Regions from separate parts of the Herminiimonas arsenitoxidans genome, predicted to be linked through region 1. Evidence: predicted binding sites of a transcription regulator. Region 1 holds the regulator's gene; the other holds the start of a gene.
The links. The regulator sigma-54, encoded in region 1, starts transcription at its own class of promoters, with help from an activator protein. The targets are predictions, from matches to a motif close to TGGCANGNAANCTGCTTT.
Positions count from the first base shown of each region.

Region 2: BQ6873_RS09025 (CmpA/NrtA family ABC transporter substrate-binding protein) is a predicted target of sigma-54. The motif match lies at 13,533-13,550, and genes of this name have one in related genera.

Region 1 covers NZ_LT671418.1:2,827,962-2,844,251, reverse strand. Annotated here, with positions in the region: gene uvrA (excinuclease ABC subunit UvrA) at 1-256, shown strand, start outside; gene BQ6873_RS13450 (bifunctional helix-turn-helix transcriptional regulator/GNAT family N-acetyltransferase) at 374-1,321, opposite strand; gene BQ6873_RS13445 (AEC family transporter) at 1,462-2,382, opposite strand; gene BQ6873_RS13440 (alpha/beta hydrolase) at 2,469-3,359, opposite strand; gene BQ6873_RS13435 (ArnT family glycosyltransferase) at 3,424-4,953, opposite strand; gene BQ6873_RS13430 (DMT family transporter) at 4,964-5,341, opposite strand; gene BQ6873_RS13425 (UbiA family prenyltransferase) at 5,338-6,849, opposite strand; gene BQ6873_RS13420 (monovalent cation:proton antiporter family protein) at 7,003-8,991, opposite strand; gene BQ6873_RS13415 (KpsF/GutQ family sugar-phosphate isomerase) at 9,101-10,129, shown strand; gene BQ6873_RS13410 (KdsC family phosphatase) at 10,129-10,680, shown strand; gene lptC (LPS export ABC transporter periplasmic protein LptC) at 10,677-11,270, shown strand; gene lptA (lipopolysaccharide transport periplasmic protein LptA) at 11,317-11,871, shown strand; gene lptB (LPS export ABC transporter ATP-binding protein) at 11,873-12,613, shown strand; gene BQ6873_RS13390 (RNA polymerase factor sigma-54) at 12,635-14,104, shown strand; gene hpf (ribosome hibernation-promoting factor, HPF/YfiA family) at 14,208-14,570, shown strand; gene BQ6873_RS13380 (energy transducer TonB) at 14,640-15,299, opposite strand; gene BQ6873_RS13375 (pilus assembly protein) at 15,398-16,290, opposite strand, start outside.
Region 2 covers NZ_LT671418.1:1,907,265-1,923,554, forward strand. Annotated here, with positions in the region: gene dnaG (DNA primase) at 1-19, opposite strand, end outside; gene BQ6873_RS08970 (GatB/YqeY domain-containing protein) at 45-494, opposite strand; gene rpsU (30S ribosomal protein S21) at 624-836, opposite strand; gene BQ6873_RS08980 (VOC family protein) at 981-1,418, opposite strand; gene BQ6873_RS08985 (BaiN/RdsA family NAD(P)/FAD-dependent oxidoreductase) at 1,509-2,705, opposite strand; gene cobA (uroporphyrinogen-III C-methyltransferase) at 2,778-3,554, opposite strand; gene ybiB (DNA-binding protein YbiB) at 3,538-4,533, opposite strand; gene BQ6873_RS09000 (nitrate reductase) at 4,581-7,442, opposite strand; gene nirD (nitrite reductase small subunit NirD) at 7,439-7,795, opposite strand; gene nirB (nitrite reductase large subunit NirB) at 7,833-10,271, opposite strand; gene BQ6873_RS09015 (ABC transporter ATP-binding protein) at 10,314-11,120, opposite strand; gene ntrB (nitrate ABC transporter permease) at 11,185-12,114, opposite strand; gene BQ6873_RS09025 (CmpA/NrtA family ABC transporter substrate-binding protein) at 12,124-13,347, opposite strand; gene BQ6873_RS09030 (ANTAR domain-containing response regulator) at 13,668-14,312, opposite strand; gene tsaD (tRNA (adenosine(37)-N6)-threonylcarbamoyltransferase complex transferase subunit TsaD) at 14,415-15,443, shown strand; gene plsY (glycerol-3-phosphate 1-O-acyltransferase PlsY) at 15,476-16,081, opposite strand; gene BQ6873_RS09045 (aminoacyl-tRNA deacylase) at 16,136-16,290, opposite strand, start outside.

The sequences.
Region 1 (16,290 bases):
CACTGGTTTGCATTTCCACGATATCGATTTGCTGCTGAAAGTGATTCATCGTTTGCGCGATCAAGGCAATACTGTCGTGATCATTGAACACAATCTGGACGTGATCAAAACAGCTGACTGGTTGATCGATATGGGACCGGAAGGTGGCGCAGGCGGCGGTCAGGTGATCGGCACCGGCACACCGGAAGATCTGGCGAAGAATCCAGCTAGCTTTACCGGCAAGTATCTGGCACCGTTGTTGAAGCAAAAGAAGTAAGCATCAACTGCAGGAATTGAACTCAGTCTCTATTTTTAGCTCAGCCTAAGATAGAGGCTGAGTTCATGATTTACTGATTCACAAAACTGCAAATTTCTCGCGGTGAAAATCACTATCTCAACGCACGAAACGTTGCTCGATAACCTCTTTGCCCCACTGACTGCCAGGGCGCTCCTCGACTAAAGAAAAACCGACACTTTCATACAGTGCACGCGCAGCATCCAGTCCCTGAAATGTCCATAGCTGTATCGAAGCAAAGCGCTGCCGATCACAGAATGCGACGGCTGCTTTCAGTAAAGCATGCCCCGCTCCTGCACCGCGCAAACTTTCATCCACGATGAACCAGCGCAGATGCGCCGAGTTGTTTTTCAAATCCTCGCCATCTATAGCAATCGCTCCGGCAATTCTGTCCTCGTGCAAAGCCAGCCATAAGCCATTACGCGAATTTTCCAGACGAGGAACGAACTCGGCCATGCCAGCTGCCACCTGGCTTTCGAAGAACTGACCGAAGCCGGCGCTGCGCGCATAAAAAGAAGCGTGCATCTCCGTCACTCGACCAATCACGCCAGGACGATAACCCGACTTGATCTGAAATGGCTTGACCGGCGTTACTGCCGGCTTGCCGAGACGATGTGCCTCTAGCGCTTGCGCGTAAGCGTCCATTCCCTGCCCCACCACCTTCTGCTCAGCCAGCGTCATCTGCGCCAAGGCAGTGGAGACTTGCCGCCGGCCAAACTTGTGGATCGCGGTCAACGTGCGCCGTCCCTGTGCGGTCAGCGTCAGCTGCTTCGCTCGCGCATCGTCGTTACTGACCGTTTCCTGCAATTCACCAGCTTCGACCAGCTTGCGCACCATACGGCTAATACTGGACTTCTCCAGACTCAAAAGGTCCGCCAGTTGTGCCGCCGTCAGCGCAGACTGCGCGCCGATTTCCAAAATCGCATGCACAGCCGACGGTGGATAAGGCGTAGCAGCCAGCGTCGGCTGCATAAAGCCCAGCTCACGCACTATCTTGCGCGAAGCAGTACGGATGGAATCGACGAGGAGAGAATGATCGGCAGGCATTTTTATCTTCCAAATAAAGTTGCATGATACAACTAAATTATTGTGATGGAAGATCTTTCCTGCGCCGTGTGCGAGCACGGCGTTAGCGTACTCAGGGAGATAAGCGAGAGATTTGATTAGCTAAACAAGTTCTCGCGAATTTACTTCGGCAAACCCATCCACAAACCGACAGGCACAAACACCAGTGCCGCCAGATTGCCCAGCAAGACTATCGATGCCACCTTGTCCGGCTCCTGCTTGTATTGTTCCGCCACCATGAAGCAGAACACGGCTGGCGGCAGTGAAGCGAACAAGAACATTTGTCCGCGTTGCTCTGGATTCAAAGTAAACACGTGATCCAGTACCCAGGCGATGATCAAGCCGGCAATCGGACAAACGGCAGCACCGACCAAACCGATATGCCAGCTCTTGAAGCTGACGTCCATCATGCGTACGCCAAGTGCAAACAACATCAGTGGAATGCAAGAATCGCCCAGCATCTTCATCGCGGTGAATAAAGGTGCAGGCAAAGGTATGTGCACAATCGCAAACGCCATGCCGATGATCATCGAAATCATCATTGGATTGGCGAGGAACTTCCAAGGCGAGACGTGTACGCCATTATGATCGCCACGACCACTCTCGATGATCTTGATGCCGATCGAGAAGTAAACCAGATTGCAGGCCATGAATAAAGCGACGGCAGAACCAAGCGCCGATGCGCCAAACGCCAGCATCGCCAAGGGCAAACCCATATTGCCGCAATTGTTGTACATCATGGGCGGCACAAAGCTACGCACGTCATAGCCGAACATGCGCGCCACCGGCCACGCCAGCAAACCCGAGCCCAATGAAATCAGGGCACCGGCCAGAATCAAGGTGCCGTTATGCGCCAGATCGAAATCCTTGGCCGCCAATGCAGTGAATACCAATAGCGGACACAATACATCCATGCTGACGCGATTAACCGCCGTCATATCGGATCGAACCGAGTCGCCACGCAAACGGGCATAGCCATAACCAAGCGCGATGATGATAAAGACCGGCAAGATAATGCCGAGTATGCGTTCAAATATTTCCATTGTTCTCAACTGTCCTGATCATCATGAAAAATGCCGGAAGGGATTGCTCCAACTCCGGCAACATCATCTAAAGCTTACTGCAAAATCTATTTTTCTTGTCTTGCATACTTTTCACGTCCACCGTCCGATTTGACGAACTGCTCGACATTATCCAGCAAAGGCGCCAGACCGCGTAAAGGCCAAGCCATGGTTGCGATCAAGCTGGCGTGACTCGTTTTATCGAAATACAACTCCGTCACTTCAACACCTGAGGCACGCAATTTATTCGCCATACCAGCCGTATTACGCAAGGGATTAACGACCTTGTCGTCATGCGATGCAATCAACAATGCTGGTGGTGCACTTGCCATTACATGATTGATCGGCTGTGATTCGGGTGGCGTTGCAGGATAAAAGAATACCGGCCGCACATCCAGATTTTCGATAGGAATAAAATCGTAGGGTCCGGCCAATCCGATCCAGCCGCGCAATACGCCAGTCTTCAAATCAAGTTTGCCCAACCAGCGCGGGTCCAAGGCAACCATGGCCGCGTTGTAAGCACCAGCGCTATGTCCCATGACGAATATCCGTTTGGGGTCACCGCCAAAACGATGGATATCCTTGAGTGTCCACGCGACAGCAAGTGCAGCGTCATCGATGAAATCCGGATAGCGCACTTGCGGATACAAACGGTAATCGGCCACCACTGCCACGATGCCACGCGATGCCAAGGCTTCACCGACAAACGCATAGTCGCCACGATTACCTGAATTCCAACTTCCGCCGTAGAAAAATACGATAACCGGGGCCAGTCCGCTGAGATTGTGCGGCGTATAGACATCAAGCTGCTGACGTGGATCATTGCCAAAGGCAATGTCCGCCTTCTTGTCGTAGCTGCGCGAGGTAGTCAGCGCATTGATGACCGTCAGCGGAGCGCATCCTATCAGCCCACCCAATAAGGTCGTTGCAACAAGAAAAGCCAGTGTCCTTTTTTTCATAGCCACCAGCCTTTCCTTGAGTTCAGTAAAAACTACGAGGACGACTACCTGCACACATCAAAAATTACTTAGGTCTAGGCAAATCGTAACGCTCGAGGAAACCACATCCGTAGACCGGCAAGAATGACGGTATCCGATAATATTTATCAGCAACTGTCGTCAAGATACGCTCACGATACACCTCATAGTTAAAATCCTTGCCATCCGCATACCAGAAGGTCACGCCATCCTCCTGCATAGTATGCACAGTCACAGATGAAAAGTACGGTGCCAGATCAGCAGGATTAATCGCTCGGCGATCAAACATACGAATAGTTTTACCCGCGTACTCCTTGAAGTCGACATGCAAATCGTCCTGCCGCGCATGGAACTTCCCTTGACCAAAAGTCGGCAAGTATTCGCCTGCGTGATAAGACAACAAAGCGGCTGGCGTGTAAGCACGCGCCATGATGACGCCACCCGCTGGCAAATCCTTGCGCAAAGTGGCGACTATCGTTTTCGCTTCCTTATGAAACACGATGTCGTCATGCAAGGCGTAGTCTTTCCACATCGTGATCGGCAACAGAATGATCGCGGCCAGGAATAAAAAGTGCGGCACTGAGAACCAGGCCGTCCACTTTGCATATTTGCGCAAATCTTCCGCACTACTGCAGGTGCCGATGAACAAAAACAGGAAAGGCATAAAGCCCAGCACCCAATGCAAGCCTATGGTTTTTTCCATGGACAGCAACAGGAACAAGGCAAAAGGCACCAGGAACAACACGACAATGGCACCACGCTGCGCCATCATTCCAGCCGAGCGCAAGAGCTTGATGAATATCCAAGGCGTGATCAGATAAACCATCATCAACAGATATTGACCTACCGTATACAGCGACCACTCCGCATTCTCGTTGCGATTGATCATATTGAACATCACATTGGACCAGCAGTTATGCGCGTTGAATACCACGGTAATGGCAAACAACGGTGCTGAACACAAGGCGATGATGATCAGGTTGACCCAGCCACGACGCGAGCGGCACAGATAAACAAAGTAGGCAATCGCCAGCAAGCCAGCAAAGTATTTCGACAGTAGCGCACAACCAAGGAAAATACCGGTCGCGACATACCACAAGGTTTTGCCAGACAAATTGCCGCGTATGAAGCAATAGCCGGACAGGAACATAAAGAAGATCAGCGGCGTATCTGTCGTAACAATATTCAACAGCAACGTGAATGGCAGCAGCAGGAATAAAGTGCCCAGCCAATACGCAGCACCTTCCTGATACGGAGAAATTCGGCGCAACAGATCAACCATGCCCAGCGCGATCAAACTCCACATTAAGACCGTAAAGAATCGCAGCGACAAAGGATGATCAGAAAAACTGTTCAAGACAAACAGCAACCAGCCCACCATAGGCGGATGGTCCGAATAACCCCAATCCGGAAACACGCCCCACTGATAGAAAAACGCCTCATCGCCCGTCATTGGAAAATAAGCGGCCAACCACAGCTTGATCAACAGGGTGATGGCAAATGTCCATCGAAAGACTTGCCGCGCACGTACCGGATCAGCGCCGGCGTATAGCGAACGCGTTGAGTTCAAATTCATTCCAGATTCCTTAGTTCTTTACCGACAGGATGAGTACGCCTGTAATAATCAAGGCCACGCCCAGCACTTTATAAATGCTGACCGACTCACCCAATATGAAGATTCCCGCCACTGTGGTCAGTACCACGCCGAGCGAAATCAAAGGATAAGCCATACTGACTTCCAGCTTACCCAATACCAGCAACCACAATCCTGCACTCGCGCCGAAGCACAGCATACCGCCCCAAATCAGCGGACTACTCAATGCCAGCCAAAAGATCGAACGCATATCGCTCGCCATCGCCTGCTGTATCGCTGACGATGACATGCCCATCTTCAATAGCACTTGCGCCAATGCCGTTAAGCATACGCAAAAAAATGCCAACCCCAATGCGCCAACCTGACTCATGCAATCCCCTTCAGTGTCGCCGCCCAAGCTATGCAAGCGATGATGACGGCAACTACCCAACTGGTGCGATCAGTAATCGCAAACAACAGCGGGTCATCATGAATTTCCTTGCGCGAAATTTTCAGCCACAAACGCATGATCCAGAACAGCACGACCGGCAAGATCAACCATAGCAATTCGACATGCAGATACATCGCGTCGCCAATCTGGCTATCGATATACAAGGCCAGCAACATCACCGCCACAAAACCACTGGCGATACCCATCGCAATCAAATACGGCAAATCACTGGTGCGATAACCGCGCCCAGCCAATGAGACATGTCCATCGCCACTCATGAATTCCAACTCGGCACAGCGTTTGACCAAAGCCAGACTGAGGAACATGAACAAGGAAACCGCCAACAACCAGTTGGAAATCATGACAGCGCTGACCACACCACCCGCCAGAATGCGATGCGTGTACAGCAAGGCCAGCACCAACACATCCACAATCGCCACCTGCTTCAGGCGCGCGGAATACAGCAGCGTTACCACTACATACAGCACCATCAAACTGAAGAAGAGCAGGGAAATTTCAGCCGCCAGCCACAAAGAAAGCGGCAACAGAACTGCGATCAACGCGATACCGAATGGGATCGACAAGGTCGCAGCAGCAAAAGGCCGTGCCCGCTTGCGCGGATGCGCGCGATCCGATGCCAGATCGAACAAATCGTTGACGATATAAGTCGCCGATGCGCACATGCCAAAGGCTATGAATGCCAATAAAGTGGACAGCCACCATGCGCCGATAAAATCATGCGCAGCCAATAAAGGAATGAACAGCAAGGCATTCTTGGCCCATTGATGCAGACGCAGCGCCTTGACCAGCAGACTAGATTTGAAAGGTCGTGCCGGAATGATGAGTGATGGCGCTTTCAATTGCTCCGCACGACGCACTATGCTCGACGGTGCATTGACGACAATCACTTCCGTTGCGCGTGCCCACACAGCCAGATCGGCAGAACTGTTACCTGCATAAGCAAAACCCTGTGCCCCGGCATCCTCTTCAATTGCACGCAGCTTGGCAGCAGATTTCAGATTAGTCGTTTCATCACTGCCCAATACCGCATCGAAGATGCCGAGATAATCGGCCACTTGTTGCACCAAACCGCGATCGGATGCGCTGGCCAGAATCAAGCGCCGACCAGCGACGTGTTGCTGCTGCAAATAGGCGAGCAATGTGTCGTTATATGGCAACAGCGATACATCAAGCTTGATGCGTTTGGCGATTTGCGCTTTCAGATAGCCGCGCCCTTGCAGCAGCCAAAGCACGCAGAGTAAAAGATAAAGAGGATTGCGCTTGATTAACAGCAGGACCGATTCAAACAATAAATCGGTATACGTCAGTGTGCCATCAAGATCGACATACAGCGGAACAGCATTGGCAACAGGCACGCTCGCAGAATCACGCTCGGAATCGGGCGCATCAAATAAGGAACGGGAGGAATTACCAAGGGAAACGCTCAAATCACCACCTGAAAACAAGAGAAATATTCAATCTCGGGAAAACCACATATTGCCGGATCAGCATCACTCTGTCCGCCCACGGCCATCAAGGCGCATTGCGGGTTGGCAATTTTCCGTCTTCAGATGCAGACCGTCAACCACAACCGGCGCTCTTCAGGATTTCAAGAGACGGCTTTCAGCCCGCGCCAGCTCTTCTGCCGCACCGCGCAAGACGATGGTATCGCCTGCCATCAGGATCATTTCTGGCGTCACATCCACACGACCTTTGCCACGTCGCACCGCCGTCACTTCGACATCCAGTTCTTCCAGCTTCAAATCAGCGAGCATTTTACCCACTGCCTTGACGCTGTCGGTCAATACCACTGAATGCAGACGCACCTGCAAATGCTCGGATGCGTCCGAGACATCACTACTACCGTGAAAGAAGCCGCGCAAAGTTGCGTAACGCTCAGTCCGCGCTGCTTGCACGCGATGCACCACACGGCGCAAAGGCACGCCCAGCGTCAACATCGCATGCGAAGCCAGCATCAGGCTGCCTTCCAGCGCTTCCGGCACCACTTCGGTCGCACCTGCCGCACGCAATTTATCCAGATCCGTATCGTCGTAGCTACGCACAATCACCGGCAGGTTCGGTGCCAAATCATGCATGTGATGCAATACTTTTAACGCTGACGGCGTGCTGGCATAGGTCACCACCAAGGCGGCAGCACGATTGATACCTGCTGCGACCAGACTTTCACGCCGACCAGCATCACCGTAAGACACATTGGCACCAGCCGCCTGCGCCTCACTGACGCGGTCGGGATCAAGATCCAGCGCCTGATAAGTAATGCCTTCTGCTTCCAGTAATTTGGCCAGACTTTGGCCGCTGCGACCGAAACCGGCAATGATCACGTGCTGCTGCGTCGCCATCGTACGGGTCGCAATCTGCGTCAAGGCCAGCGATTGCACCATCCATTCATTGGCCGACAGCTTCATCACAATCGCATCGGATTTGGCGATGATGATGGGAGCCGCCAGCATAGACAACACCATGGATGCCAGTATCAACTGAATAATCAGCGGCTCCACCAGATCCAAGCCTCCGACCTGATTCAACAAGACGAAACCGAATTCACCGGCCTGCGCCAGTATCAAACCCGTCCGCAATGCCACACCAACCGGCGCTCCGAAACATCTGGCCAGCAAAGCGATCAGTCCGAATTTCAACAACACCGCGCCACTCAGCAAGAGCAGCACCAGCCACCAATACTCAATTACCAGACGCACATTCAGCAACATGCCGATAGTGATAAAGAACAAACCCAACAGCACATCGCGGAAGGATTTGATGTCTTCCTCGACCTGATGCTTGTATTCAGTTTCGGAAATCAGCATGCCGGCAACAAATGCGCCCAAAGCCAGCGACAAACCCGCCATTTCCGTAATCCACGCAGCGCCCAGCGTAATCAGCAACAGATTCAGCATGAACAGTTCTTGCGAGCGGCGTTTGACCACAATGCGGAACCAGCTGCGTATCAATTTATGGCCAATAAACAACAGCAGGAACAAGACTATCGCAGCCTTCAGCGTCGCCCACAGCAAGGTGGTCATCAGATCGCCTTGCGGATTAGCTAGCGCTGGAATCAAAATCAGCAAAGGTACGACCGCCAAATCCTGAAACAGCAAGATACCGATGATGCGCCGCCCATGCTGACTCTCCAGCTCCAAGCGCTCGGTCAACAGTTTGGACACTATCGCCGTTGACGACATTGCCAGCGCGCCGCCTATCGCCAACGCCGCCTGCCAGCTAATGCCGCTCAGGCGTGTCGATAGATGCGCCACCAGCCAGCCGAACACCATGGTCGCCGCTATCGTCAGCAGCACTTGCGCCATGCCCAGACCGAACACCGTCCGTCGCATCGATAAGAGTTTGGGTAGAGAAAATTCCAGCCCGATGGAGAACATCAAGAACACGACGCCGAACTCGCCCAAAGCATGCGTGGTGGCATTATCTTCCGCCCACCCCAGCGTGTGTGGCCCGATCACGATGCCGACGACCAAATAACCCAACATGGGTGGCAGATGCATCATGCGGAAGGCAACCACGCCCAATACCGCAGCCGCAAGCAAGAGGAGCGTAAGTTCTAGAGGGGACAGCATTCTGTGGAGTCGGCCGAAGTAAGGTGGTAAAGCAACGAAGAACTATCAAACCACATTTTTGTTACGTCTGGCAGGTTTTTTGCTTTGCGAATTCGTTTATACTTTCGGCATGAGTGTATCCCATGCCCCAAACCCGCCGGCAACTTTTGATGCCCAAAGCACTGCGCGCGCCTTGCAATTTGCATGCGACACGCTGCAAATCGAAGCGGACGCCATCCTTGCACTAAAAGAGCGCATCACCAACAAGACCAATACACAGTTCATCCAGGCATTGACTCTGTTGCTGAACTGCAAAGGTAGAGTGGTGGTATCCGGCATAGGCAAATCCGGCCATATCGCACGCAAAATCGCATCGACTCTGGCCTCGACTGGCACGCCGGCCTTTTTCGTCCATGCAGCAGAAGCCTCGCACGGTGACCTCGGCATGATTACCGCCGATGATGTCTTGATCGGAATTTCTTATTCCGGCGAAGCTGGTGAATTGCTCGGCATCGTGCCCACGATCAAACGTATGGGCGCACACCTGATCACCATCACCGGCAATGACGCATCCAATCTGGCGATGCAAGCTGATGTGCATTTGAACGTCCATATCGACAAAGAAGCCTGCCCGCTCAACCTCGCACCTACCGCCAGCACGACGGCGACTCTCGCACTGGGCGATGCCCTCGCGGTCGCCTTGCTGGATGCACGCGGCTTCGGCGAAGAAGATTTCGCCCGCTCGCATCCAGGTGGCGCATTAGGTCGTCGCTTGTTGACGCACGTACGTGATGTGATGCGTACCGGCGACGCAGTACCTACCGTCGCAGCCGATGCCACGCTATATGCAGCCCTGCTGGAAAGCAGCAAAAAGGGCATGGCGATGACTGCCGTCGTAGATAAAGACGGCCACGCCATCGGCGTCTTCACCGATGGCGACTTGCGCCGCCTGATCGAAACCCAGCAGGATTTCTCCAAACTATCGATAGCAGAAGTTATGCACGCCCATCCGCGCAGCGTTCATCCAGAACAGCTCGCAGTGGACGCCGTCGATATGATGGAAGAATTCCGCATTAATCAATTGCTGGTGACCGATGCCAACGGCAAGCTGGTCGGCGCCTTACACATTCACGATCTGACTCGCGCGAAAGTAATCTGATGATAGCGCCCGCAGATACCGTCGCTGACTCTACCGCCACAGCCCGCGCAGCAAATGTGCGACTAATGATTTTTGATGTCGATGGCATTCTGACTGACGGCAGCCTGCATTTCGGCCCTGAAGGCGAAGTCACCAAAACATTCAATGTGCTCGATGGCCACGGCATCAAACTGCTGCAGCAATCGGGTGTAGCCACCGCCATCATCAGCGCGCGCCAATCGCCCATCGTATTGCGACGCGCCACCGATCTTGGCATACATCACGTATTCCAGGGCATACACGACAAACGCAGCGCGTTCGAGCAGTTGCTGGCTCAAACCAAAATGACCGCAGATGTCTGCGGCTTCATCGGCGACGATGTAATTGATCTGCCTATCTTGTTGCGTGTCGGCTTTGCCGCCAGCGTACCGAATGCACATGCTGAAGTACGCTCGCGCGTGCATTACGTCACACAAGCCAGCGGCGGCCGCGGCGCGGCGCGTGAACTGTGCGACTTTATCCTGCGCGCGCAAGGCAACTACGAGGCGGCGCTCGCGCCGTATCTTGCATGAGACGCCCCACCAATAGCGTACGCATCATCGTGCTGCTTGCACTCAGCGCTGCATTAGCGCTGGGCAGCTTTTGGTTAGTAGAAGTCATGCGCAGACAAACCGAAGATACGCTGCCAGCCAAACCGCGTAGCGATCCGGACTTCTATGTCGAGAAATTCAATTTCGTGCAAATGGGCAAAGACGGCGAAGCCCGCTACAACCTGACTGGAAGCGAGATGAAGCATTACCCTCTCGACGATTCCTATCAGATACAAAATCCGATCATGCACAGCTTCAGCAAGGACAAGCCTGCGATGGTCAGCCGTTCGCTGCGCGCAACCCTGCTCAACGCAAACAATGAAGTACACATGTACGATAACGTACTCATAGATCGTCCTGCATCTGCCACTTCACAACATTTTCAACTCAAGACTTCGTATTTGTTATTGCTACCGGACGAAGACATCATGAAAACACCAAAACCGGTAGAGCTAAAACTCGGCACCTCAGTCCTGACTGGCACTGGCATGTTTGCCAATAATGCAACCGGTGAGTTTCGTTTATCCAGTAACGTAAATGGTTTGTATCAGGCAGCAACGCGCCACAATTGAGCGCGCGATTCGACCTTTACTCGACGCATTCTTTTAGAGAATTCTCATGAAACGATTACTATCCGCACTGCTGCTTATCGCTGGCGTCAGCACCGCTCTCGGTTCGTACGCCGAAAAGGCTGATGCGACCAAGCCGACCAACGTCGAAGCCAATCAAATGGAATACGACGACGTCAAGCAGATCAATACCTTCACCGGCAACGTCGTTCTGACGCGCGGCACTATCTTGATGAAGGCCAACAAAATGGTCGTGAAACAAGATCCTGCCGGCTATCAGTTCATCACGCTGTACGCGCCACCTGGTGGCTTGGCAACTTTTCGCCAGAAACGCGATGGCGGTCCGGATCAATGGATAGATGGTCAAGCCGAACGCATCGAGTATGACGACAAGGCCGAGATCATGAAGCTGTTTTCCAAGGCACGCATGCGTCGCCTGGAAAATGGCAAACCGACGGATGAAGTCGAAGGCGAGTTCATTTCCTACGATACCCGCGCTGAATTCTTCACCGTCAATAACACTGCATCCGGCGACAGCAAACAAGGCGCCGGACGCATCAAGGCCGTGATCCAGCCACGCGCCGCTGATACAAAGGCAAAATAAGATGTCGAGCAAGCTGATTGTTAACGGACTGCAAAAAAGCTATGGCGCGCGCCAGGTTGTGCGCGATGTCGCCTTGCAAGTTGAAAGCGGCGAAGTCGTTGGTCTACTCGGCCCGAATGGTGCCGGCAAAACCACATCGTTTTACATGATCGTCGGATTGGTACCATCCGATGCCGGCCGCATTGAACTGGATGGTGTCGACATCTCGCGCCTGCCTATCCACAAACGCGCGCAACTCGGCTTGTCTTATCTGCCGCAGGAAGCATCGGTATTCCGCAAGTTGAGCGTCGAAGACAATATACGCGCAGTACTCGAATTGCAACGCCCCAATGGCAAAGCATTAAACAGCTCGCAAATTGAAGAGCGCCTCGACACACTGCTGGCTGATCTGCAAATTGAAAAGCTGCGCGAAAATCAGGCACTGTCCTTATCAGGTGGCGAACGCCGTCGCGTTGAAATCGCACGTGCACTGGCAACCAATCCACGCTTCGTGCTACTCGACGAACCGTTTGCCGGCGTCGATCCGATCGCCGTGATTGAAATTCAACGTATCGTGCGCTTCCTGAAGGAACGTGGCATCGGCGTACTCATCACTGATCACAATGTGCGCGAAACATTGGGTATCTGTGATCGCGCTTACATCATTAACCAGGGCGCAGTATTGGCCAGTGGACGACCTGACGACATCATTGCCAACGAATCGGTGCGTCGCGTCTACCTGGGCGAACACTTCCGCATGTAAGCGCGGAAGAGAAAAAAGTCTATGAAGCAATCCCTGCAATTACGAGTCTCGCAACATCTGGCCTTAACGCCACAACTACAACAATCGATACGCTTGTTGCAGTTGTCGACTCTTGAATTGCATCAGGAACTGGAACAGATCCTGGCCGACAATCCGATGCTGGAGCGTACCGATGATCCGCTCGATCATGCGATACGCTTGCTGGCTGACGGTGCCATCGGTGCAAACGGCACCACACCGGAAGGCGCCAGCGTCGAAGCCAACGCCCAAACGCCCGAGAGTGAAACAACATTCGACGCACCCGATTTACCAGAAGCTTCCAGCGCTGAAAGCGAATGGAGCTTTGACGATGTCGCACGCACATCGAAGGCACCGGAAGATGACGACGCCCGTCCGCAACTGGAAGCGCACGAGACCACACTGCGCGAACACTTGCTGGAACAGATGCGCGTCACCGTACGCGAACGACGCGACCGCGCCTTGCTTGAACTCATCATCGATGCACTGAACGACAACGGCTATCTGGAAGAAGAGCTGGAAGAAATTCACGCACGCCTGCCAGAAGAACTAGAGATCGAACTGGAAGAATTGCAGATCGCCTTGAATCTGCTGCAAAGCTTCGATCCAGCCGGCGTCGGTGCGCGCAATGCTTCTGAATGTCTTGCATTGCAAATCAAGCGCTTCCCGAAAGTGGCGATGGTGACGCGCCGCATGGCACTCGCCATTGTGGAAAATCATCTCCCCCTATTTGCGCAACGCGACTTCAACAAGCTGCGCAAGGCACTCGATTGCGACGATGAAGATCTGCGCGAAGCACAAGTCATCATCAAGCAATGCAATCCGCACCCAGGTTCGATCTTCGCCACCGATACATCGGATTATGTGGTGCCGGACGTCATCGTCAAACGCACGCGCAATGGCTGGCAAGTCATGCTCAATCACGACGTCATGCCGCGCCTGCGCGTTAATAGCATGTATGCCAACATTTTGAAGCAAAGCAAGGGCGAAGGATCGCTTGGTTCCCAGCTGCAAGAGGCTAAATGGCTAATCAAAAACATGCGCCAGCGCTTCGACACCATCCTTCGTGTCGCACAGGCAATTGTAGAGCGGCAAAAAAACTTTTTTTCACATGGTGCAGTTGCCATGCGACCGCTTGTTTTACGTGAAATAGCTGATACACTGGGTTTACACGAGAGTACTATTTCACGTGTAACCACCCAGAAGTACATGCTCACCCCACACGGGATGTTCGAATTGAAATATTTTTTCGGCAGCCATGTCGCAACAGAAGCTGGTGGCGAAGCGTCATCAACTGCGATACGGGCACTGATCAAACAATTGATAGGAGCCGAAGACCCGAAAATTCCATTCTCTGATAGCAAGATTGCCGACATGCTGGCAGAACAAGGCATGGTGGTAGCAAGACGGACCGTCGCAAAATATCGTGAAGCCTTGAAGATTCCACCGGTCAATCTGCGCAAGTCGTTGTAGATATCGTCCTGAGTAGTTTTTTGTTGTTATACGTTGCTGTGTTCAGCGTAGTCAGATAACAAGACGCGCCCGAACCTCCAGTGATCTGCCATAGGAGCACTGTATGAATCTCACAATCAGTGGACATCACCTCGAATTAACCCCCGCCATCCGCGAATATGTACAAGGTAAATTGGAGCGCATCAAACGTCATTTTGATCACGTTATCGATATCGCAGTCATCCTGACTGTAGACAATCTTCCCGAAAAAGAAAAACGCCAAAAAGCAGAAATAAACTTGCGCGTGAGAGGCAAGGATCTGCATGCGGAAAGCATCGCAGATAATTTATACGCTGCCATCGATACGCTGATCGACAAACTCGATCGCCAAGTGATCAAATATAAAACCAAGCAACAAGACCATCAACACGAAGCGATCAAACGATTGCCGGATGAGTCCGATGTTGTTGCACCCTCAGGTGCATAGATAGACCGAGCAAATCGGTCAGATGAAATGAAGGGCGCAGTTTGCGCCCTTTTTTACGTACATCGTCGACTATTTGATACTTTCTAATATCGGTTTATCTGCGCCTTCCAATATGACTTCAATTTTCAATTGGCTTTTGACAGGGACCTCATTAATTTTCCCAGGTGAAAATTTGATTTTGGCAAACGCATCACGTACTAAATCTTGAGTTTGAGCGGAGAGGACAGAATTTTCTATAGCAACCTGATCAATATCGCCGTACTCATTTATCAGTAATCGCAGTATTGCAACTTGCGACAAGCCATTTGGCAAAAAGAAAGCTAGATCAGGTGAAATATCCAGCAAAACATTAGGCCTCTCAGTTAACTCATTTACTTGAAAATAATACGGCTCAGGCAACGTCACAATAGGTGAGGTAGAAAGCTCTTCGCTCTGTTTCCCCACAATCATTTGAAGTGATTTACTAAACCCGTCCATAGATTTCACGGAATATTCTTCGTTCTCTACAGGCATCGACTTTGCGAGATCTACTGTCGCACTTGTTTGCCCCAAGTCGACAACTACTAGCTGCTGGCGCTTGACCCCGCCATCAACCATTTCCATATCTGTCCACGTTGGCACTCCCGTATCTCGCTGATACGCAGCGCTTTCCTCAGTGATAGATGCACCATTAGCGAGGATAAAACCAGCTCCAAGATGAGCTGTTATCGACAATAGCAATGCCAACAAATGAGGAGACTGGTTTTGCAAAATTTATATGAAAAATTATCTCTAAGTCATACTCAGGATGATGAAATAACACATTCATTCCATCATCCAACTTGCTGCTATTGAGTACTTAATACACGCCACGAAACCCGTCTCGTCCCAGCATTAGGTGGGGGTGGAATAGGTGGAGTCTTACTCTCTCCTCCGGCAAGATCTGTGCTATTTGGATCCGAATTAATCGCCGTCCCTGATGTCCTGATCAAAACTCTAACTGTACCGTCAGACAACACGATCACTACTGGCCTTGTGACAAGACCGGATCCAAGACTTATACCGCTGACGTTGTTTGCGCCGAAGACAGGGCCGCCGGTTAGATAATCCAGTGAATAAAGGAAACTGGCCGCAGTACCGGTTTCCACTCCACATGCATTGGCATTAGACGCCTGTGGCGTGATCGTCGTAAAGAGAAGCGCGCCTAACGCCAACGAGGGATCACCACTAACACGCTCCCCCCCAGTCAAGAAATCAACATACCAACCATTTTTGGTACTCCAATCCATTGGATTATTGCTACTTGTTCGCACTACTTGATTCGGAGTACAAATCGAGGTCGATGTTCCCGCAGGACAAGTCGTGTCAGTAAATGTTTGTTGGACGAAATTATTACCAGCAGTGCGCGGATTATCGTACGTTGTTGCATCCAAATTGTCTTTGATTGCATAGAAGGACTGCGTACGGCTATCACTAACATCCGTCGTACCCAGATAGCGGCCAGTACCAACAAACACTACCGGCTTGCTATTGATAGTAGACTTTACTGGTTGAACTGTAATTGGTTGTGCATTGCCCGCGGCATCAGTCAAGTTCACTAGCAACTGCGCATCGTACCCTGCGGCACCAATATCACCATTAATATCAAACCGCCATAGATTACCGGCAGCGTCCCCGCCATAAGCTGCTCTTGCAGTGTTGTTGGTCATGGACTCAAGCACATGAGCACTAACACGAGCAA
Region 2 (16,290 bases), 920 kb from region 1:
TAAACGACTGTGGTATCACGTCGGCAGCGGTATGCTGAAGACGATCAGGCTTTGGTCAGCGCGGCTTTTACCAAACCGGACACGGCTGTCATGTCGGCGCGGCCAGCGAGTTTCGCTTTCAAAATTGCCATGACCTTGCCCATATCTTGCGGACCGGCGGCACCGGATGCAGTGACGGCAGCAGCAACTTCGCCCTGCACTTCTGCATCGGACAATGCGCTAGGCATATAAGTAACCAGAACAGCCAGCTCAGCTTCTTCGATATCAACCAGATCCTGACGACCGCCAGCCTGGAATTGCGAAATCGAATCCTTGCGCTGCTTGATCATTTTTTCAATGATGGCGAGTACCTGGGTATCGTTCAGCTCGATGCGTTCGTCGACTTCTTTTTGCTTGATGGAAGCAGTAATCAGGCGAATCGTGCCCAACTTGCCCGCTTCTTTCGCGCGCATCGCCGCTTTCATATCTTCTGTGATCTGTTCTTTCAGGCTCATACGCACTCCGATATCTGATTAATCAAGCGATCATTAAAAACGCCAAAACCCGCTGCGGACCAACACCGGAGCGGGTTTGCAACTAATTCCTCAAACCGCACGCACATAGCGCGCGCAGCTCTCAAGAAATTAGTACAGCTTTTTAGGCAATTGCTGGCTGCGGATACGCTTGTAATGGCGTTTCACAGCTGCAGCGAGCTTGCGCTTGCGTTCAGCAGTTGGCTTCTCGTAAAACTCGCGCGCACGCAAATCGGTCAGCAAACCAGTTTTTTCAATGGTGCGCTTGAAGCGACGCATAGCGACTTCGAACGGCTCGTTTTCTTTAAGGCGGATAGTGGTCATTTAAATGTAAACCAATGTTGGGTAGTGAGTCGAAGAGTATAGCAGCCTTGCGCGACAAATGGAAGGCTCTTTATTCGACCATATTGAAGTTGAGGAGGAAATGCGACAACACCGGCCTATATTCCCCCTCAAACAAAAAAAGAATTAATGACCGTAAAGTTTCATGCTCAGCTCGGTATCCCAATAAGCTGCCTCGATTTTATGCCCGTCCAGATCGCGCACAAAACAACCGTAATATGGGTCGCCATAGAGTGGGCGCGGACCAGGCGGGCCATCGCAGCTTGCTCCGGCAGCCAACGCAGCATCATAAAACGCGTGCACCTGCTCTTTATTAGCAGCGCCAAATCCCATGTGAAAGCCGTTACCGAGGCTGGCAGGCTTGCCATCGTGCGGCGTCTGCACCCAGAACTCCGGATATAGGCGCCCATAAGCTACCGCGCCGGGATGTTCCATGATGACCTTGATATTCAGAGCCGGCAAAACGGCGTCGTAAAAAGCTCGGGCCTTATCAAACTGATTCGTCCCGATAGAAACATGGGAAATAATGCTTGGATTTTCATTGCTCGCTTGTTCACTGTCCATTTAATCGCTCCTTTAAGGAAAAATAAAACAGCAATGATCATAACTTGCACTACTGACAAGACATGTCAGTAGTCTTGCTCACATTTCCAATTAAACCGATTGTCCCGCCGCCACACCGGATGCCCAAGCCCACTGGAAGTTATAGCCGCCCAGCCAGCCGGTCACATCCACCGATTCGCCGATGAAGTGCAAACCCGGCACCTTGCTTGCCATCATGGTCTGCTGCGACAACTCGCGTGTATCGATGCCGCCCAGCGTCACTTCTGCCTTGCGGTAGCCTTCTGAACCATTCGGGATAATGCTCCACTGGTTTAACGACGCGCCCAGCTTGCGCAATTGCTTGTCTTGCATATCCGCCACGCGTGCATCGGCCTTGAAGTCATTCACAGCCAGCCATTCATCCGCAAGGCGCGACGGTAGCCATTGCGCCAATTGATTGCCTAAATTCTTCTTGCTGGTCGATTTGCCTTCTATCAAGGCTTCGGCAATATCTGTTTCCGGCACCAGATTGATTGTTAATGGCGTACCCGGCTGCCAGAAACTGGATATTTGCAGAATCGCCGGACCGGACAAGCCGCGGTGCGTGAACAGCAAGTCTTCTTTAAAATAACCGCGTGTTTTCTTGCTGCCGGTTTCCACCTCGACCGGCAAGGCGATGCCGGACAAAGGTACAAATGGCTGCCAGGCGTTCGCATCGAAAGTCAGCGGCACCAGCGCCGGACGCGGCTCGACCATTTTCAAATCGAATTGCTTGGCGATGCGATAAGCGAAATCGGTCGCACCTATCTTGGGAATCGACAAACCGCCAGTGGCTATCACCAGGCTATTAGCGAGAATATCGCCGGTATCGGTTTCTATGCGGAACTGCTCGCCGTTTTTAGCAATAGACACCACCGTGCAAGGCATGCGCCACGCGACATTGCCAAGCGCGCACTCCGCCTTCAGCATGCTGATGATGTCTTCTGCCGAGTTATCGCAAAACAACTGGCCTTTATGCTTCTCGTGATACGCGATGCGATAACGCTTCATCAAGGCGAGAAAATCCTGCGGCGTATAGCGCGACAAGGCGCTTTTGCAGAAATGAGGATTTTGCGAAAGGAAGTTTTGCGGCGTGGTATCGATGTTGGTGAAATTACAGCGGCCACCACCGGAGATGCGGATTTTTTCGGCAAGCTTGGCGGCGTGATCGATCAGCACCACGCTTTTGCCGCGTTGGCCTGCTACTGCAGCGCACATCATGCCCGCTGCGCCCGCGCCGATTACGGCAACATCAAACTGTTTAGTCATGGCTTGCTACAAATTTAAATAAGCCGTGATTGTAAGCGCAGCCGCTTCAGGCGACGCGCTTGTTTTCAGTTCCTATGCTGTCAGATGTGCAAGAACAGTCTCACGCAAGGTCTTGGCGGCTGGCTGTGTAGCACAACGCACGACATCGCCAATGACAATAATGGCAGGACTGCCTATGGATGATTTTGCCAAAGCGTCTGGCAACTCAGACAAAGTCGTAATCAGTTGCGCTTGCGCTGTACCGGTTGCAGACTGGATCACTGCGACTGGCGTATCGCCTGCTTTACCGCCATCCAGTAATGACGCCTGAATTTCCCTGCAACGCGCCACGCCCATATAGATCACCAGAGTCAAATTCAACTTGGCCAGCGTGGCCCAATCGGGATTCGATTCTGCGTTCTTACCGTGACCGGTAATGAAAATCGCACCCTGACTCCAATCCCTGTGTGTGAGCGGCACGCCGATGGAAGCCGGTGCCGCCAAGCCACTGCTGATGCCGTTGATCACTTCGACCGCAATGCCTGCTGCTTGCAAGTGATCACGTTCTTCACCACCACGACCAAAGATAAAGGGATCGCCGCCCTTCAGACGCACCACACATAGACCGGCTTGCGCTTCGGACAACATCAAACGTTCTATGAATTCCTGCGGCGTTTGTGCGCAACCGCCGCGCTTACCTACCTGAATGACGCGCACTGTTGCAGGCGCATGTTCCAGCACCGCCGGATTGACCAGATCATCAATCAGAATGACATCGGCGCATGCAATTGCCTTGACGGCCTTGATGGTCAGCAACTCTGGATCGCCGGGGCCCGCACCTACCAAAAAAACCTTACCGAACGACTCCATGATCTGCACCTTGTTTGCTCTTTAGACTCTTAGAGATAAGCAAACAATGTTCCACCTGTTCCGCTATCGAAACCGGAACCGGTACATCACCGCGCAGCGCGGCTGCTATCCATTTAGCCGTCGTCACGGCATCGCGCTCCGCAGGCAACGGTGGCATTTCATCGACCGGCTCCTGCTTTTGCACCAGAATCGTGCATTCGTTATCGTGTATCCAATTGATTTGTTGCGCACGTTTCGCATTGGCAACTGTTTCGCCTTCAGTACCGCGCATCAAAAACACATCGCCGCGCTCTGCTGGTGCCGCTGTTGTGAAATACGAAGTCAGCATCGATAAATATTCCGGATGCGTGTATGAGGTCAAACGCAATGCAGGTGCAGAAAACGGCTGCATGATCTTAACCAGCGTATGCGTGGAATTGCGTACGCCGAGGATGCGGCGCATCGCCAGCAAACGGAACATGCGTGGTGCCAGATCTTCAATCGGCATCAGCACTGGTGCACGACTCGCAAATTGTTCTGCAGCTTGTTGTGCATCGTGCGCGAACGGATAACCCAGCTCTTTCAAAATTTCTGCTGTCGTCACGCGCCCCGGATCTGTCGTCACGCCATGTATGAAAACCGGTGCACCTTCACGCGCCAGCAACAAGGCCAGCAAAGGCGTCAGATTCGGCATCTGGCGCGAGCCGTTATAGCTGGGGATCACGATAGGCGCGTATTCGCCATCAGGCGCGTGCAATTGATCAAAGGATGCTTCAGCTGCATCGATGAAACCGGCGACCTCGTCCACCGATTCACCCTTGATGCGCATGGCCAGCATGATGCCGCCCATCTCCAGATCGGAGACGCGACCATCCAGCATCGCTGCATACAGTTGATTGGCATCTTCACGCGACAGGCTGCGTGCGCCTTTGACGCCACGCCCGATTTCCTTGATGAAACGGGCCGTGGCAAATGGTTCAGTGTTGGTTAATTTTTGCATCCGAAGAGGGTACTACGAAGGCTGCTTCTGCGAAAGCGCAGCAAACATCAAGCAGCTTCTGGCGTTGAGGCTCGTTGATTGAGGACGATTTTTTTCAATTCCGGTACACAGGAACCGCAGTTGGTACCGCATTTCAATTTTTGTTGTAGTGCAGTCAAGGCGACATCTGGTGCATCCGACATGCCCAGAAGCGCATCGTGGATTTCGGTTTCCGATACATTGAAGCAATTGCAGACTATGCGACCACGCGCCTTGAAGTTCTGCGGCGCCTTGGTCGATGGCATCAGTAACAAACGGCCTAGCGTTGCCACCGATTGCTCACCTTCCAGATAATCCTTCAACCAGCGCTCGGCAGAAATATCGCCAGCTAGAGCAACCGCCTGCAACTTGCCATCGTTCACCAGTATGTGACGCGAGTTACCGCGCTTGCTGTCGTCATAGCGCAATACTTGCGTCCCCACGATGCCGAACTTGGTTTCGATCTCTGCCATCAATTCAGCGCTGGCTGCGTAATCGTCTGCCGCGCGGAACAGCACACCTACTTTATCGCGACCGAACAATGTGCACGATGCGTAAGCGAACTGACGCATTATGGGACGCAATGCGGATTGCAGATTCAGCACTTGTGCTTCATCCACCCAACCGAAGGCAATGAAACGCCACGGCAATTCCACTTTCAAAATCTTCACCGCCGTATGCTTCAATTCCGGTTGCTTGGAATCGGCATCGTAGGCTGGCGATGTCAGCGAATTGACGCCGTGCGTGCCAGCGCCATCGCTGCCGCGACCAGATACATATTCCTCGCCCCAATGCATGCCAATGAAAGCCTGCCCGGCGCGCATATCATCGCCAACCGCTGCAGGGAAAATCTGCGAACCAAATTTGCTCGTGACATGCACCAGATCACCTTGCTGGAACAAGCGTCTATCCATATCGACCTGCGACATCACTATCGCCGGCTCTGCTGCATGCGAAAACAATTGCGCCACCGTACCGCTACGGCTCATGCCATGCCATTGATCGCGCAAACGCCCAGTGGAAAGATGGAAAGGAAAGCGAGAGTTAATCGGATCACTCACCGGGTGATAAATCGTATTGACGAACTTGGCACGGCCGCTTGCAGTTGGGAAGATGCCGTCTTCATACAAACGCTTTTTGCCGCCGCTAGCACCGTCAGGGTAAGGCCATTGCTGCGGCCCCTGCTCTTCCAACATCTTGTAACTCAAGCCGGTGATATCCAGATCGCGACCGCGTGTCGATTCGCGATGTTCGTTCCAGATTTCTTCCGTGCATTCATAAGGGAAAAGCGTATCGCGGCTGACCGTGGCAATGCGTTGCACTTTTCCACTGGTCTGAGCTTCCATCGCTGCTTCCAGCTTGCGTGCAAAGCGCATGGCGATTTCCCAATCGTGCAAGGACTCTGCCAGTTTCGGCAAGACAGATTTGAAACGCGTAATACGACGTTCGGAATTGGTAACCGTGCCTTCCTTCTCGCTCCACGTCGTCGCCGGCAACAACACGTCTGCATAGTCGCAAGTCGCAGTCGTCTTGTAGGCTTCCTGCACGATCACTAATTCTGCATGCTGCAATGCTTCACGGATCATCTTTTGCTCGGGCATCGATTGCGCGGGATTGGTACAGACTACCCACAGAATCTTGATCTCACCGGCACGCACTGCATCGAACATTTCTACCGCGCTCTTGCCTGGTTTTTCCGGCACATCATCGACGCCCCACAATGCAGCGATTTCGGCACGATGTTGCGGGTTCGCCAGATCACGATGTGCTGACAGTTGATTCGAGAGGCCGCCCACTTCACGTCCACCCATCGCGTTCGGTTGCCCTGTCAGCGAGAATGGGCCCGCACCCGGTTTGCCGATTTGATGTGTGGCCAGATGCAGGTTAATCAGCGCTGCATTCTTTGCCGTGCCGGACGATGATTGATTCAAGCCTTGGCAATACAACGACAAGGATGCTTTCGATGCACCAAACCAGCGTGCCGCCTGCATCAAATCCGCTTCGGTAATGCCGCAAGTATCGATGACAAATTTCGGTGTGTAATCGCGCACTGTGTGCTTCAGTTCGGCGAAGCCTTCCGTATGCTCAGCTATGAAGTCGGCATCAATCAGGTTTTCCCACAGACAGATATGCAGCATGCCGTTGAACAATGCAACATCGGTGCCGGGAAGAATGGGCAGGAACAGATCTGCTTCGCGCGCGGTATCGGTACGGCGTGGATCAGCGACGATGACTTTCAGATTCGGATTGGCTTTGCGCGCATCTTCTATGCGCCGATACAGAATCGGATGCGCGTAAGCAGTGTTGGAGCCGACGATGAAAATTACTTCAGCGTGATCGATATCTTCGTAGCAAGCCGGTGGTGCATCTGCACCCAAGGTTTGCTTGTAACCAGCGACGGCGCTGGACATGCACAAACGTGAATTGGTATCGACGTTATTGGTACCGATCAAACCCTTGGCCAGCTTGTTGAAGACGTAATAGTCTTCCGTCAGCAATTGACCAGACAAATAAAAGCCCACACTGTCTGGCCCGTGATCGCGTATCGTCGCCGCAAATTTGCTGACGATAAAATTCAGCGTGGTTTCCCACGATGCACGTTCGCGTGCATCGCCACGTGCCAGACGCAACTCCGGATACAGCGCACGTGCCTGCTGTTGCAAGGCCGGACGTGCCGTCAAATGCAAGGTACTGCCCTTGGTGCACAAACGACCGAAGTTGGCTGGATGATCGGGATCGCCACGCACACCCGTCACCTTCTCGCCATCGCTTTGCACCAGCACACCACAGCCCACCCCGCAATAACAGCAGGTGGCTTTGGTTTCGGTCAGCGGCGATTCATTTGCATGCCTCGCCTCTAAACCGGCAGTAGAAGGCATGGGCGCGTTCATGCAGCGGCAGCCTCACTGATCGTGATGACTTTCAATTCCGCAGCATCCAGATAAACCAGCCCAGCTTCTACCTTGACGCTGAATTTTTGCGTGCACCCTTCATCCGGTGCAACCGCACAGCCAGAATCCAGTTGGATATTCCAGTTATGCAGTGGACAGGCAACACGCTCGCCGAACACAATACCTTGCGATAGCGGACCACCTTTGTGCGGACAACGATCCAGCAAGGCAAAGACTTTGTCTTCGCTATTGCGGAAGATCGCAACATTAGGCTGATGATCACGATGCACGACACGGGAACCGAGTACCGGAATGTCTGTAACCTTGCAGATGACTTTCCATTCGTTAGACATGAGTGGCCTTGATAAAAATTATTCTGTTTTTAAATAATCAAACCGACAAAGGTTCGAATTGACGCGTATCGACCATTGCTTTTTCCGGTTCGTGCCACGGATCTGGTTCGCCTTCCAGCGAGAACAGCAAGCGTTCATACAAGGCTTTGCGATTCGCTTCATCCTCGACTACCTTTTGCTTCGCATGCTCCAGACCGACGCGCGCCAGATAATGCACAGTGCGTTCCAGATACCAGCCTTCTTCGCGATACAGTTGCAGGAAGGCACCGGCGTATTCCAATACTTCTCCATGCGTTTTCAGCTTGACGAAGAACTGCGCAACTTCAGTTTTGATGCCGCCGTTACCGCCGACATAAATTTCCCAACCTGAATCGACACCGATCACGCCTACGTCCTTGATGCCGGATTCTGCGCAGTTACGCGGACAACCCGAGACGGCCAGCTTGACCTTGTGCGGCGCATACATGCGAGCGAGTTGACGCTCCAGCTGCTGTCCCATCAAAGTCGAATCCTGCGTACCGAAGCGGCACCATTCAGAACCTACACAAGTCTTCACCGTGCGCAAACCTTTGGCATAGGCCAGACCGGAAGGCATGCCGAGGTCGTGCCAGACTTCGCGCAAATCTTCTTTCTTCACGCCGAGCAAATCGATACGCTGACCGCCTGTTACCTTGACGGTTGGGATCTTGAACTTGTCGACCACGTCGGCGATACGGCGCAATTCGGATGAACTGGTTTCGCCGCCCCACATGCGTGGGATCACGGAGAAGGTGCCGTCTTTTTGAATATTCGCGTGTGCGCGTTCATTGATGTAACGCGATTGCGGATCGTCCTTGGCTTCATGCGGCCAGGTCGAGATCAGGTAGTAGTTGATGCCTGGACGGCAGCTGGAGCAACCATTAGGTGTACGCCAGTTCATCCTTGTCATCACGTCAGCAACCGTCAACAATTTCTCGGCCTTGATCGCATCGCGTACTTCTTGATGTGTATGGTCGGTACAGCCGCACATAGGCTTGGCTTTGTTCGATGCAGAGTAATCGCCACCGGCTGTCGCCATGATGATTTGTTCAACCAGACCAGTACAGGAGCCGCAAGACGCAGACGCCTTGGTGTGTTTGCGCACGTCTTCTATCGTGAACAAACCTTTTTCCTTGATGGCTTTGACGATGGTGCCTTTGCATACGCCATTGCAACCGCAAACTTCAGCGGTATCCGGCATCGCCGCCGCTTTGGAAAAACCTTCATGACCAACATCGCCTGGACGGCCGATGTTGGCTTCGCCAAACATCAAGGCATCGCGGATTTCGCTAATGTCCTTGCCTTCGCGCAGCAGATTGAAATACCAGCTGCCATCTACCGTATCGCCATACAAACAGGCACCAACCAGCTTGTCGTCTTTCAACACCAGTTTTTTGTACACACCACCGATAGGATCGGATAACAGAATTTCTTCCGTGCCTGCGCCGCCCATGAATTCGCCAGCGGAAAACAGATCGATGCCGGTAACTTTCAATTTGGTCGAAGTGACCGAACCTTGATAGCGACCGATGCCGTAGTTAGCCAGATGATTGGCGCACACTTTGGCCATCTCGAACAATGGTGCAACCAGGCCATAGGCAGTGCCACGATGATTGACGCATTCGCCGACGGAATAAATACGTGGATCGTAGGTTTGCATCGTGTCGCTGACGACGATGCCGCGGTTGCAATACAAACCTGTGGATTCTGCCAAAGCAGTATTCGGACGAATACCAACTGCCATCACCACCAGTTGTGCCGGTATCTCCATACCATCGGTGAAACGAATCGCCTGGACATGGCCATCGTCATCACCGATCAGCGCTTCGGTATTTTTCCCGAGCAGGAAATTCAGGCCGCGATCTTCCAGCGATTTTTGCAGCATCTTGCCTGCCACATTATCAAGCTGACGTTCCATCAAGGTATCGGACAGATGTACCACTGTGACATCCATGCCGCGCAGTTTCAGACCGTTGGCGGCTTCCAGACCGAGCAAGCCACCACCGATCACGACGGCATGCTTGTGCACCTTGGCCGCATCTATCATCGCGTTGGTATCTTGAATATCGCGATACGAGATCACGCCCTTCAAATCCTTGCCCGGCACCGGCAACATGAATGGATTGGAACCGGTCGCCAGCAACAGTCTGTCATAAGGTGCAATCGTGCCGTCGTCGGCAATCACCAGACGCTGCGCTCTATTGATCTGTACTATTTTTTTACCGAGATGCAATGTGATCTCGTTCTCTGCATACCAGTCGACATCGTTGAGCATGATGTCTTGTATTGTTTGTTCGCCGGCCAACACCGGCGACAACAGTATGCGGTTGTAATTCGCGTAGGCTTCCGCACCGAACACGGTGATGTCATACACATCGGGGGCGATCTTGCGCAATTCTTCCAAGGTGCGCACACCAGCCATGCCGTTGCCGACCATGACAAGCTTCATTTTTTCCATCATGCTTCTCCTGAATTCTTCCTGGTATTTTTATTGTGCTTGTTACGCTGCAACCGGATGCGATTGGCGGTGATACAAGAACTCCAACACAGCAGTACGGTATTGCGCATACAGCGGATCCTGCGCCAGCATCACGCGCTCACGCGGGCGGGCCAGTTTCACTTCAAGGATTTCGCCTATGGTGGCGGATGGACCATTGGTCAGCATGACGATGCGATCCGATAGCAAGACCGCTTCATCCACATCGTGCGTGACCATCACCACGGTGGAACCGGTCGCTGCGACGATCTTCAATAATTCATCCTGCAAATGTGCACGCGTCAATGCATCGAGCGCACCGAAAGGTTCATCCATCAACAATACTTTCGGCTCCATCGACAAGGCGCGAGCAATGCCGACGCGTTGCTTCATACCGCCGGAAATTTCATTCGGGCGTTTTTGTTCTGCATGCGTCAAGCCGACCAAGGCCAGCGCAGCCTTGGTACGTGCTTTCAACTGCGCCTTGTTTTCCGTCGCACCGAATACGCGCTCCACTGCCAGATACACGTTTTCATAACAGGTCAACCATGGCAGTAACGAATGATTCTGGAACACCACCGCACGTTCTGGCGATGGCCCTGCAATTTCACGATTACCGCATAACAACATGCCGCCAGTCGCTTGCGTCAAACCGGCAATCAGATTGAGCAGCGTCGATTTGCCGCAACCTGAGTGACCGATCAAGGTCACAAACTCGCCTTTACCCACGGTCAGATTGACATTGGTCAGCGCGTTGAAAACACCCTTCTTGGTGGTGAAGGACATTTCCGCATGTTGAATATCGATGAACTTGCTGTTGATGCTATCCATGATGTTTCCTGTATCTGGTTGTATGGTGCGTTTGCGTATTCGACTGCGTTCTTCAATTATTCGATCAGCTCTTCACATCTTCATAAGTGAAGGCTCTGGCGATACCGACCAATATCTGTTCAAGTATCAAACCAACGATACCGATCACGACGATGGCGATGATGATGTGCGGCACATTCAAGTTATTCCATTCATCCCACACCCAGAAACCGATACCGACGCCGCCAGTCAACATCTCTGCAGCAACGATCACCAGCCATGCCGTACCAATCGCTAGACGCACACCGGTCAACATGTATGGCAACACGGATGGGAAAAGAATCTTGGTGACGATCTTCCATTCCGACAGCTTCAATACCTTGGCAACGTTCATGTAATCCTGCGGCACGCGTTGCACACCGACTGCGGTATTGATGATCATTGGCCAGATTGAACAAATGAAAATCGACCAGATTGCAGCAGGATCAGCTGCTTTGAATACGAGCAAACCTATCGGCAACCAGGCCAATGGAGAAACCGGTTTCAACAAGCTGATGATGGGATTGAACATGCCGGACAGGAACTTGAAGCGACCGATCATGAAGCCAAGTGGAATACCGACCAGCGCCGCCATGCCGAAGCCCAGACCAACACGCTTGAGCGAAGCCAGAATATTCCAGCCTATGCCTTGATCATTAGGGCCGTTGCTGTAAAACGGATCGGAAAACAAGACGCCCGCAGATTTCAGTGTGACCATGGGCGATGGAATGCCGCTGTTCTTCACTGAAATGATTTCCCATACGAGAACCAGGAAAATCACGCCAAAAATCGGCGGTAGCACCGTCAGGAAAAAAGGCTTGAACGAAAACGTTTTTGCCTTTGCCTTAGGCGGCTCTACAGCCAAGCTTGCAGCACTACTTTTCACAACAGCCTCCGGTTTCGTACTGACATCAATTTCCGGCTTTGCCGTTGCGCTGGTAGGCGCGCTTTCTGCGGGACGCATGATTGCACTCATGATGACTCCTTATGCCTTGATCTTGAATGACTCTGCGTATGCTTTCGGGTTCTTGCCATCCCACACCACACCATCGATGAGTTTGGAAGAACGCATGACGTTTTTCGGAACAGGTACGTTCGCTTGCGCTGCTGCTTCCTTGTACAGATCGATACGATTGATCGACTTGGCAGTGCCCAGATAATCCGGTTCGCCTTTTGCCAGACCCCAGCGTTTATGCTGCGTCATGAACCACATGCCGTCTGACAGATACGGGAAGTTGGTTGTGCCTTCGTTATAGAACTTCATGTAGTTAGGGTCATCCCAGGTTTTACCCAAACCATTTTGGTAACGCCCCAGAATGCGCTGATTGATGACGTCTACCGAGGTGTTGACGTAAGACTTGGCAGCAATCACATCGGCCATTTTGTTTTTGTTCGACAACGATGCATCAATCCAGCGTCCGGCTTCCAATACTGCAGCAGTCATTGCACGCGCCGTGTTTGGATATTTGGCCACCCATTCGGAAGTGGTGCCCAATACTTTTTCCGGGTGATCCTTCCAGATATCTTGCGTCGTCGCAGCAGTGATACCAATGCCGTCAACGATGGCGCGATGGCCCCATGGTTCACCTACGCAGAAACCGTCCATATTGCCGACGCGCATATTCGCAACCATTTGTGGTGGCGGCACAGTGATGACTTTGGCGTCCTTCATCGGATTGATGCCGTAGGTTGCCAACCAGTAGTACAACCACATCGCATGCGTACCGGTTGGGAAGGTTTGTGCAAATGTGTACTCGCGTTTTTCCATTTGCATCAGCTTGGCCAAACCTGGGCCATCGACTGCACCACCATCAGCCAGTTTTTTGGAAAGCGTAATCGCCTGACCGTTGTTGTTCAGATTCATGAGGACGGCCATGTCTTTCTTGGCGCCGCCTATGCCTTCGTGCACGCCGTAGACCAAGCCGTACAGCACATGTGCTGCATCCAGTTCACCGTTCACCAGCTTGTCGCGTACGCCAGCCCACGACGCTTCCTTGGTCGGCACTATCTTGACGCCATATTTTTTGTCGAAGCCCATCACTGAAGCCATGACGACAGAAGCGCAATCGGTCAGCGGAATAAAACCTACTTTGACTTCTTCTTTTTCCGGCTTATCGGAACCCGCCGCCCAGACACCTTGCGTAGACAAGCCACTGAAGGCAGTTGCCGTAATGGTTGCACCCGCTTTCAAAACTGTGCGCCGTGTCATATTGATTTTCCTGTCGTTCGTTGTCATGGTTTCCTCGAAGAGCGGTTTTGATAAGCACAAAAAAAAGACGCCCGGGTCGGCACAAGCAGAGCTCATGCGACACGGACGTCTTTGTCCTGATTATCCTAGCCGTCATTGGCCTGAATAATCTTGTTCCTAGTACCGTCGTTGGTACTAAACACTTTCTAGCAATTGATGTGCCAGCGGAAAACTACTGACTTAGCGCTGCTGTCACGCCATCTTTCTCTTATTAACGCTCTCTTTCCGTGCGTCGCATCTATTTAGTGCGGATTCGAGACGACTTCTGGTGCGGCAATGTATTAACCAAGTAAGTCGGCAATATCGAGAACACGTTGCGCCAACTCCGACAGCTTCAAATTCTTGTCCATCGCCATGCGACGCAGCTTGGTATAAGCCTCGTCTTCAGAAATCTTATGGCGCTCCATCAACAAACCCTTGGCGCGCTCTATCGTTTTACGTTCAGCCAGTTTGAGCTTGGTATCCGACAACTCCGTCAGCAATTTTTGCTCGGCATTGAAACGCGCCATGGCTACATCCAATACCGGCTTGATACGTTCAGATTGCAAACCAGCAACGATATATGCCGAGACACCTGCCGCCATCGCCGCTTCCATACTGGATGTGGCTTTGTCTTCAGTAAATAAAACAATAGGACGCCGTGCATCGCGCGTTGCCATCACGACATGCTCCAGCACATCGCGTGCATCAGATTCGGCATCGATGATGATCATGTCCGGCTGCATTTGCGCCACCCGTTCCGGCAAATGCAAATCTGCCGGAAATGAGGCAATGATGTTGTAACCGGCTTCCAGCAGGCCTATGCGTAATGCACGGGTGCGTTCATGCTGGGCGAGCGCGTGCTCATCCAGTTCCCCCTCCGGGGCGATAGGATTAACGACAACAATACGTAATGAGCGCAAATCAGGTTGAGAAGTCTTAGTCATTTCGCGTTCTATTAAGTCGTACTAAATATGATCTTGTCAGAATAAGCTACAATCCATGCAAGAATCACACCATATGTTGCATTTTTCCTGCATCTTTATCCCATGCTTGTTCTCGGTATCGAATCCTCCTGTGATGAAACGGGTCTGGCGTTGTATGACACACAACGCGGATTGCTCGCGCACGCTCTCTATTCACAAGTAAAAATGCATGAGGAATACGGCGGTGTCGTGCCTGAGCTGGCATCACGTGATCATATTAGGCGTGCAATTCCCTTACTTGAACAAGTCTTTGCAGAAAGTGGTGTCGCGCACGATGCAATAGACGCTATCGCCTATACGCAAGGTCCAGGTTTGGCCGGCGCATTATTGGTCGGCGCATCTGTCGCTTGTGGCCTGGGTCTGGCCTTAGACAAGCCGATGTTAGGGATACATCATCTGGAAGGGCATTTGCTGTCACCTTTGCTGGCCAGCGAACCGCCTGAATTTCCCTTCATCGCGCTACTGGTTTCCGGCGGCCATACGCAATTGATGCGCGTTGATGGCGTCGGTCAATACACGATGCTGGGTGAAACGCTGGATGATGCGGCCGGTGAAGCATTTGATAAGTCAGCAAAATTGCTGGGCCTAGGCTATCCCGGTGGGCCTGCGATTTCACGCATGGCTGAATTTGGCGATCCGACTGCTTACAAACTGCCACGCCCTATGCTGCACTCCAAGAATCTGGATTTCAGCTTTTCCGGTTTAAAGACTGCTGTGCTGACGGTAGTCAAAAATCAAACCACTAATATCTGCGAGCAAGACAAAGCCAATATCGCACGTGCCTTCGTCGATGCCATCGTCGAAGTACTGACCGCAAAATGCGTCACCGCACTTAAACATACAGGCTTGAAACGCTTGGTGATCGCAGGTGGCGTAGGTGCCAATCAACAACTGCGCGCATCGTTGAATGCAGCAGCTGCCAAAAAGCACTTCAAGGTGTTTTATCCAGAGCTGGAGTTTTGCACCGATAACGGCGCGATGATTGCATTCGCTGGCGCGATGCGTTTGCAGATTAATCCAGATGCAGCGAAGAAAGACTACGCTTTCAACGTCAAACCACGCTGGCCATTGGATAGCATCAGCAAGATTTAAACGGTATCCCGGACTGGCGATACCGAACTTCACTACTTTTTCTTGCTGCCTAGTCGGCTTTCTTTGCCCGCCAACAGATTACCGATGTTCTTTGCGTGTCGATAGATCAACAGCACACTCATCGCCAGCACCGCCAGCAAAATCACATCCGGTCCAAACATCAAACCATAATAGAACGGTGCGAAGATAGCCGCGATCAATGCGGCCAGTGACGAGTAGCGAAATGCATACGCAATCACTACCCATGTAATCAAGGTCGCCAGACCCAGCCAGCCATTCAGCGCGAGCAATACACCCAGCGCAGTCGCGACACCTTTACCGCCGACGAAGCGGAAGAAAATAGGCCACAGATGGCCGAGAAAAACAGCAATCGCGACCAAGGCAACGCCATTCTCATGCACGCCATAAGCTGGGCCGAATTGTTTGACCAGCCAGACTGCGAGAAAGCCCTTCGCACCGTCGCCAAGCAACGTCAGTATTGCGGCTTTTTTATTCCCGCTACGCAGCACATTGGTCGCACCCGGATTCTTGGAGCCGTAACTACGCGGATCGGCCAAACGGAAAAATTTGCTGACAACAACAGCAAAAGAGATCGAACCGATCAGATAAGCACCGATGGCAAACAAAACTGTATTCATACCAACCTTTTTAATATTTCCCTGCACATACCGCGCTCATCACGCTCGTCGTGTCTATTCTGCCAATGCGCAATTGACTGCCGTCGCAGACAATTTTTCTACCAGTATATTCGGTGCTATACCGATCAGATAACCGCGCCGCCCGCCATTGATATAAATATGATCAAGCGCAAGGATACTCTGCTCGACATAGACCGGCATCACCTTGC